One region of the Pseudoalteromonas sp. SWYJZ98 genome, then DNA from elsewhere that is predicted to be linked to it. Evidence: predicted binding sites of a transcription regulator. Region 1 holds the regulator's gene; the other holds the start of a gene.
What was found. Region 1 encodes MetJ, which represses methionine synthesis genes. Its sites were predicted from a motif close to TAGACGTCTAGACGTCTA; they were not measured.

Region 1 (4,440 bases):
AAATTTACCACTTCTTATCTTATTTAGCTTGCTCGAGCTACATCACACCTTGCATAACTATTTCCTATTCTTATTCTGAGTATGCATAAACCTTTGCAGACAAATTGATAGATATTCTCTATATTTTAAATAGTACAAATTTTAACTAGGTTGATAAAAGTAGCTAACGTGGGCTTATCTGTTTTTAAAGTAGTGTAGTAGGCTGTTATTTTAAGTTTATGATGATACGTTAAACATACATTTTTTTAATATTTTAATAGACATAAACGCACCTCAAAACTTACTTTTTTGGTGAATTTTTATTTATCAAATGTTTATATAATCCTGCAAAGTTACTGAAAAACCTCTTAAAATTAAAGGATATAGCATATAACAGGATAGACCTGATATTGCTTGGAATTTAAAAATAATAAGGGTATCGTACCCCAAGACTCCACCTCTCACTTTAACTTAAATTGCAGGATACCATCGCGTTATGTCTGACTTTCGTGAACAAGCACTACATTATCACTCACATCCCGTACCTGGTAAAATTAGCATTGAGCTAACAAAACCAGCTGAAACAGTTCAAGACTTAGCCCTAGCTTATAGCCCAGGTGTCGCTGAGCCTGTACGTGAAATTGCCGCAGATCCTGCAAATGCATATAAATATACCGGTAAGGGTAACATGGTTGCGGTTATCACTAATGGTACTGCAATTTTGGGCTTGGGTAATTTAGGTCCTTTAGCGTCTAAACCAGTAATGGAAGGCAAGGCGTTATTGTTTAAACGTTTTGCAGGGCTTGATTCTATTGATATTGAAGTAAAGCACAAAACAACAGAAGACTTTATTAACACGGTTGCCAATATTGCTGACACATTCGGTGGTATTAACCTTGAAGATATTAAAGCACCAGAGTGTTTTGAAATTGAAAAAGCATTAATAGAGCGTTGTAGCATTCCTGTTTTTCATGACGACCAACACGGCACCGCCATTGTTACGGCTGCCGGCATGTTAAATGCGCTAGAAGTACAAGGTAAATCAATTGAAGATGCAATAATTGTATGTTTAGGTGCAGGCGCTGCTGCAGTTGCGTGTATGGAACTGTTAATTAAGTGTGGTGCACTGCGTGAACACATTTATATGCTTGACCGTAAAGGTGTTATTCATACTCGTCGCGATGATTTAAATGAATATAAACAGCTTTTTGCTAACAATACCGATAAACGCACATTGCAAGATGTAATTGCAGATGCTGATGTGTTTGTTGGTGTTTCGGGTCCTAATTTGTTAGCTGCCGAAGATTTAAAACTAATGGCAGAAAAGCCGATCGTGTTTGCATGTTCAAACCCAGATCCAGAGATCGATCCTGCACTTGCTCACGGCGCACGCAACGATTTAATTATGGCAACAGGGCGCTCTGATTACCCTAACCAGGTTAACAATGTTTTATGTTTTCCGTTTATTTTCCGTGGTGCACTTGATGTACGTGCAAGCGCGATTAACGATGAAATGAAAATTGCTGCAGTTGAGGCTATTCGTAGTATTGCCAAAGAGCCTGTACCTGCAGAAGTTTTAAAAGCCGCAGGCGTAGATAAGCTAGAGTTTGGTGCGCAGTACATTATTCCAAAACCAATGGATCCGCGTTTACTACCGCGTATAGCTAAAGCTGTAGCACTTGCTGCGGTTGAGTCGGGTGTTGCGCAAATTGACTTGCCGGAAAATTATATGGCGTAATATATAACGCTTAAACAAAAAAACCTCAGCAATGCTGAGGTTTTTTTATTAAAAAGGTAACGATTTATTCTTCGTTTAAAATAGGCACTTCTAAACCCATTTCTTGCATTATCTTTTTAACTTCTTCTGGTACTTTTTCTGCGTTGTCTTTACGTAGGTCATCGTCATTTGGTAAAGGTTGACCAGTAAAGGCATGCAAAAACGCCTCACATAGCAATTCACTATTTGTTGCATGGCGGAGGTTGTTGATTTGACGACGCGTACGCTCATCCGTTAAAACTTTTAATACATTTAGCGGGATCGAAACGGTGATCTTTTTAACTTGCTCTGATTTTTTCCCGTGTTCTGCGTATGGGTGAATATACTCACCATTCCATTTAGCCATAAGATGTATCGTTGCCTCAGATTATTAATTTCTCACACGGTATAAAAAGCGTGTAAATATGCGTGAAATTCTATCGATTTAAAAAAGATAGTCAAATAATAGATACCGATCTATCTTAATAAGCCTATTTGGGATGTAAAAATAAGCTCACTTTTGTGAGCTAAAATATGATACTAGCAAACGCCTTCCCTAACTTTAGCCATCTAGAGCTTTAAAATCCTTTGACTTATTAAAACGGATAACTTACTCTTTTAGACGTCTAAACATCCAAATTAATCAGGTGACGAATATGAGCGAAAAAAACAAAGCGACCATTGCTGTACGTAACGGCGTTGATGCTGATAAACATCATGGTGCAGTGGTGCCGCCAATTTATTTATCAACGACTTATTCGTTTGCCGACTTTGATACTAAGCGTGAGTATGATTATGGCCGCAGTGGTAACCCTAATCGTGATATTTTAGCAGAGACGCTTGCTAAGCTTGAAGGTGGCGCTCGTGGCATAATTACGGCCACTGGTATGGCTGCCGTGCATTTAGCTACTCAGCTACTTAACAGTGACGACACGTTAGTAATTCCACATGATTGTTATGGTGGTAGCTATCGTTTATTTACATCGTTACAAAAACGCGGACTATTGAAGCTTGAAGTATTAGATTTAACAAAAGAAGAAAGCCTTCAACAAATTTTAGCAATTAAACCTAAGCTTATTTGGATAGAGACTCCAAGTAACCCAGTACTTCGTTTAACCGATATTAAAGCGGTTACCGATGTTGCTAAGCAATGCGGTGCATTGGTTGCCGCAGATAACACGTTTTTGTCTCCTGCCTTACAAAACCCTATTAAGTTTGGTGTAGATATTGTGGTGCATTCAACTACTAAATATATTAACGGGCACTCAGATGTAGTGGGCGGCGCTGTTATTGCTGCAACACAAGAGCTTGGTGATGAGCTTGCTTGGTGGGCAAATAATATTGGTATTACGGGCGCCCCTTTTGATAGTTATTTAACGCTTCGTGGTCTACGTACTTTAAATGTGCGCTTAAGGCAGCACCAAGAAAATGCGCTAGCAATAGCTAAGTACCTTGAAAGCTCCAATTTTGTAAGCCAAGTTTACTATCCAGGACTTGAGTCACATCCTCAACATGAGCTTGCTAAAGCACAACAACTTGGCTTTGGTGGCATGGTTAGTTTTGATATTAAAGGCGATATAAACGACGCCGCAGCATTTTTAACTAGCCTTAAAACGTTTAGTTTAGCTGAGTCACTAGGTGGCGTAGAGAGTTTAATTTGTCACCCTGCAACTATGACGCACGCAGGTATGGAGGCAAAGGCACGTTTAGAAGCGGGTGTGGGCGATACGCTTATTCGTATTTCGGTTGGGATTGAAGATATACACGATTTAATAGCTGACTTTGAACGAGTATTTGAACTTGTAAAACCAGGGAAAAATAAAAATGTTGGCCGTGTAGGCAAAGGTGCTGGCACTTCTGGTGGAAACGTTAAATTAAGTGCAGCCCGTCCAGCGCTTTGGTAAGTAATACCAATCCGCAATAATACCTAATCAATTTGAGGGATTAAACCGCACGATAACATCGTTAAAAATTCCTAATATAGAACAACTAAATAACGAAATTTTTGCCTTGTTATCGATACGGTTTTTTACCTCAAAATAGACAACTTAATTAAGCGAATTGGTATAAATATGGTCAATTGTGTACATAAATTTGGTGGTTCAAGCTTAAGCTCTAGTGAGCGCTATCAAAGCGTAGCTAAAATAATTATTGGGCATACTCAGCCGGGTGACTGTGTTGTGGTATCTGCTGCAGGTAAGACTACAGATACACTTGTGTCGTTGTGGCAAAGTTATCAGCTGCAAGACACGCAAGCTGTCGCTGATATTTTACTGCAGTTAAATAACCATCAAAGCGATTTAATTGAGCAGTTATTACAAGCTGATTTAAAGCGCTGCGCACTTAAAACACTAAATACCGAGCTTAGTAATATTGCAGAACTTGCTCAAGCTGAGCAGCTAAAAGAGGCTGCGTTACTTGCGCATGGGGAACTGTGGTCAGCACGTTTACTCGCTACTTATTTACAGCAGTTAAATATTGAGGCGTGTGCTCAAGATGCCCGTAGTCTTTTTACCTTAAACGATGGTGAATTAATGCATGCGCAAAATGCGCAGCAATGTCGACAGTCAATTTTACCTAATAAGATAAATGTTGTTACTGGGTTTATTGCCGCCGATACGAAAGGTGAGACCGTAACACTTGGACGCAACGGTAGCGATTATAGTGCAACACTACTTGCAAATTACTGTAATGCTAAGCAAGTA
Region 2 (4,440 bases), on a different contig from region 1:
ACTGCGTAGTTATCGTGCTCTTCTATACCGGTGGCTACGGCAAATATATTAGGATCGAATATAATATCTTCTGGTGGAAAACCAATGTCTTCTACTAATATTTTGTAGCTGCGGGCACATATTTCATATTTGCGGTCTGCTGTATCAGCTTGTCCGTCGGTGTCAAACGCCATTACAACGGCAGCTGCACCAAAGCGTTTTATTATTTTAGCTTGGCGAATAAACGGCTCTTCGCCCTCTTTTAGTGATATAGAATTAACAATGGCCTTACCTTGAATACACTTTAGGCCTGCTTCTATTACTTCCCATTTAGAGGAGTCGACCATGATGGGTACGCGTGAAATATCAGGCTCTGAGGCTATTAAGTTTAAAAACTTAACCATGGCGGCTTTTGAGTCCAACATGGCTTCGTCCATGTTTATATCAATAACCTGTGCGCCATTTTCTACTTGCTCGCGGGCCACTGTTAGCGCGGCTTCAAAGTCTTCTTCCATGATTAAACGTTTAAACATTGCAGAACCGGTTACATTGGTACGTTCGCCGACATTAGTAAATACTGCTATTTGTTGGGTCATGTTGGCTCCTTAATTTAAGTTACAGGCTTCAAGGCCTGATAAACGCATGCGTACTTCAAGCTCTGGCAGTTGGCGTGGTTTAACGCCTGCTAAACCTTTTGCAAAAGCACGAATATGCGCAGGCGTGGTGCCACAACATCCACCTACTATATTAATAAAGCCCGATTTACCCCAATCGATAATTTCGGCTGCCATTTCAGGCGCTTCTAAGTCGTATTCACCAAACTCATTAGGCAAGCCCGCATTAGGGTGTACCGACGTAAAGGTTTCGCACACGCGCGAAAGCTCTTCTACATATTGGCGCAGTAAATCAGGGCCAAGCGCGCAGTTTAAACCAATCGAAATAGGCTTAATATGGCGAATAGAGTTATAAAATGCTTCGGTTGTTTGCCCAGAAAGCGTACGCCCTGAAGCGTCGGTAATAGTGCCCGAGATCATAACTGGTAATGTGCGCCCTGCTTGCTCAAAGGCTTCTTCTACACCAAACGAGGCGGCTTTTGCATTAAGCGTGTCGAATATAGTTTCGATTAGTATTAAATCGGCGCCGCCTTCCATTAATGCAAGGGTAGACTCTACATACGCAGTAACTAGCTTATCAAAGGTGACATTTCGGTAACCCGGATCGTTTACGTCTGGCGAAATTGAACACGTTTTAGATGTCGGCCCTAAAACACCGGCTACATAGCGTGGTTTTTCTGGCGTTTTAGCCGTAAATTCATCGCAAATTGCGCGTGCTAATTTAGCCGACTCTAGGTTTATTTCACGGCTTAGGTTTGCCATGTCGTAATCTTCCATCGAAATAGTGGTCGAGTTAAACGTGTTGGTTTCGATAATATCGGCGCCCGCTGATAAAAAGCCACGATGAATATCAGTGATTAAGTCGGGCTTGGTTAGGCTTAATAAATCGTTATTGCCTTTAATTAATACATGCCAGTCTTTAAAACGCTCTCCGCGATAGTCTTCTTCTTCTAGCTTATGATCTTGGATCATGGTGCCCATAGCGCCATCTAAAATTAAAATGCGTTCTTTTAATGCGGCACTTATTTCGGCTTGCTTATTATTTGTAGGCGCGTTATTCGGCATAGTTGTTAGTCCTCACGTCTTGGCTAACTAAATTAATATCATACGGTGTGGTTTGGTACACGTAGTAATTTAACCAGTTCGAAAAAAGTAAAAAAGCATGGCTTTGCCACGTTTTTGAAGGTTGTTTGGTTGCATCGTCATCCGGAAAGTAATTTTCGGGTTTTGGTGCATTAGGGCTCTTTTTACAATCGCGCTCGTATTCTGCTTTTAGCGAGTCGGCGTCGTACTCTGGGTGGCCGGTTATAAACACTTGGCTACCTGATTTATTTTTAAGTAAGTAAGCCCCTACTCGCTCAGAACCAGCCAGTACAACGAGTTCTTCACAGGCGTTTATTTTATTTATATCAATATGGCCGTAGCGTGAGTGCGGTACTAAAAAGGTATCGTCGAATCCGCGAGTCAGTGCACCGTGATCAAAATAACACTGGTGAGTAAATACGCCACACAGTTTATCGTCTTTTAAATCGCGTTTTAAATTGTAACGGTGATATAACGCTGCATGCGCTGCCCAACACGAAAATAACGTAGAGGTAACGTGTTGCTCAGCCCAATCAATAATGACCTTTAGCTCATCCCAATACGCTACATCGTCGTATTCTAAATGGGCAAGTGGCGCACCAGTTACTATTAATGCATCGTAATTGTTGTCTTTAACCTCAGAAAAATAACGGTAAAAGGTATCAAGGTGCTCTTCTGAGTTGCTGCTACTGCGGTGAGTGTCGAGGCGCAGTAGTTCTACGTTTACTTGCAAAGGCGAATTGGCAAGTAAGCGAATAAACTGAACTTCGGTTTCTACTTTATTAGGCATTAAGTTTAAAATAGCCAAACGCATTGGGCGTATTTCTTGCGTTTTTGCACGACTTTTTGGCATTACAAATACGTTTTCTTGACGTAAACGTGCAATTGCCGGCAACTCGTCTTTTACTGTAATTGGCATACTTTACTCCTGCTCATAAAAACCGAGGCTTAATTATGAACTGAAAGTAAAAAATATCAACCTCTAGATGTATAGATGTCCAAATGAAATTTATTCATGATTTTATATTTTACTTACAAGCATGCTTTGGTGCTTTAAAACCCGCCATTCGTTGACTGTTTCACCCGTCAGCCACTACAATACAACATTGAAATTTTTATTATTATTTGAAGGCTTTCCTCCATGGTTTTACCTGATAAATTTATATTCTCGATGAGTCGAGTATCTAAGGTTGTGCCACCTAAGCGCACTATCTTAAAAGATATTTCGTTGCACTTTTTTCCTGGCGCTAAAATTGGTGTGCTTGGTTTAAACGGTTCTGGTAAATCTACGTTACTACGTATTATGGCCGGTGTTGACCAAGATTTTGAAGGTGATGCACATCCTCAGCCTGGTACTAAAATTGGTTATTTACCGCAAGAACCTATTTTAGACGAAAGTAAAACAGTACGTGAAACTGTTGAAGAAGCTGTTGGCGAAGTTAAACATGCACTTAAACGTCTTGACGAAGTGTATAACGAATACGCCATGGAAGACGCTGACTTTGACGCACTTGCAAAAGAGCAAGGCGAGCTTGAAGCTGTTATTCAAGCACACGATGGTCATAACATCGACAACGTTTTAGAACGCGCAGCTGATGCACTTCGCCTGCCAGAGTGGGATGCTAAAATTGAGCACCTTTCAGGTGGTGAGCGTCGCCGTGTTGCTATATGTCGATTATTACTTGAAAAACCAGACATGCTTATTCTTGATGAGCCTACTAACCACTTAGATGCTGAGTCGGTTGCATGGTTAGAGCGCTTCTTACACGATTACGAAGGCACTGTTGTGGCAGTAACGCATGACCGTTACTTCCTTGATAATGTAGCTGGCTGGATATTAGAGCTTGACCGTGGTGAAGGTATTCCATGGGAAGGTAACTACTCTTCTTGGCTTGAACAAAAAGATGCGCGCTTACAGCAAGAACAAAAATCTGAAAAAGCACGTCAAAAATCAATTGCGCAAGAACTTGAATGGGTTCGTTCAAACCCTAAAGGTCGTCAAGCTAAGTCAAAAGCACGTATGGCTCAGTTTACTGAAATGCAGCAGTCTGATTACCAAAAACGTAACGAAACTAACGAGATGTTTATTCCACCTGGCCCGCGTTTAGGTGACCAAGTACTTGAAGTAACTAATCTTCGTAAGAGTTTTGGCGATCGTGTTTTAATTGATGACTTAAGCTTTAGCATGCCAAAAGGTGCCATTGTGGGCATTATTGGTGCGAATGGCGCGGGTAAATCAACACTGTTTAAAATGATAAGCGGTGAGCAAACGCAAGACAGCGGTAGCATCAGCGTTGGCGAAACAGTACACCTTGCGACTGTTGATCAGTTCCGCGACGGTATGGACGAAAGCAAAACTGTTTTTCAAGAAATATCAGACGGACAAGACGTACTGAAAATTGGTAACTTTGAGTTCCCAAGCCGAGCATATGTAAGTCGCTTTAACTTTAAAGGTAACGATCAGCAAAAGTTTGTTAAAGACCTATCAGGTGGTGAGCGTAACCGCTTACACCTTGCTAAGTTATTAAAAGCTGGCGGCAATGTGTTACTACTCGATGAGCCAACCAATGACTTGGACGTTGAAACACTACGTGCACTGGAGAACGCTATTTTAGAGTTCCCAGGTTGTGTAATGTGTATCTCGCATGACCGTTGGTTCCTTGACCGTATTGCTACACATATTTTAGATTACCGCGATGAAGGTCAAATTAACTTCTTTGATGGTAACTACACTGAATATGAAGAGTGGCTTAAAAAGACCCTA

Region 2: the regulator MetJ is predicted to act here: its motif matches at 2,660-2,677, upstream of metA (homoserine O-acetyltransferase MetA).

What each region holds. Positions count from the first base shown of each region.
Region 1 covers NZ_JADYXA010000032.1:543-4,982, forward strand. The annotation lists gene I6F10_RS15255 (malic enzyme-like NAD(P)-binding protein) at 476-1,717, shown strand; gene metJ (met regulon transcriptional regulator MetJ) at 1,782-2,102, opposite strand; gene metB (cystathionine gamma-synthase) at 2,392-3,639, shown strand; gene metL (bifunctional aspartate kinase/homoserine dehydrogenase II) at 3,808-4,440, shown strand, end outside.
Region 2 covers NZ_JADYXA010000022.1:53,968-58,407, reverse strand. The annotation lists gene metH (methionine synthase) at 1-575, opposite strand, end outside; gene I6F10_RS13170 (homocysteine S-methyltransferase family protein) at 585-1,658, opposite strand; gene metA (homoserine O-acetyltransferase MetA) at 1,648-2,595, opposite strand; gene ettA (energy-dependent translational throttle protein EttA) at 2,818-4,440, shown strand, end outside.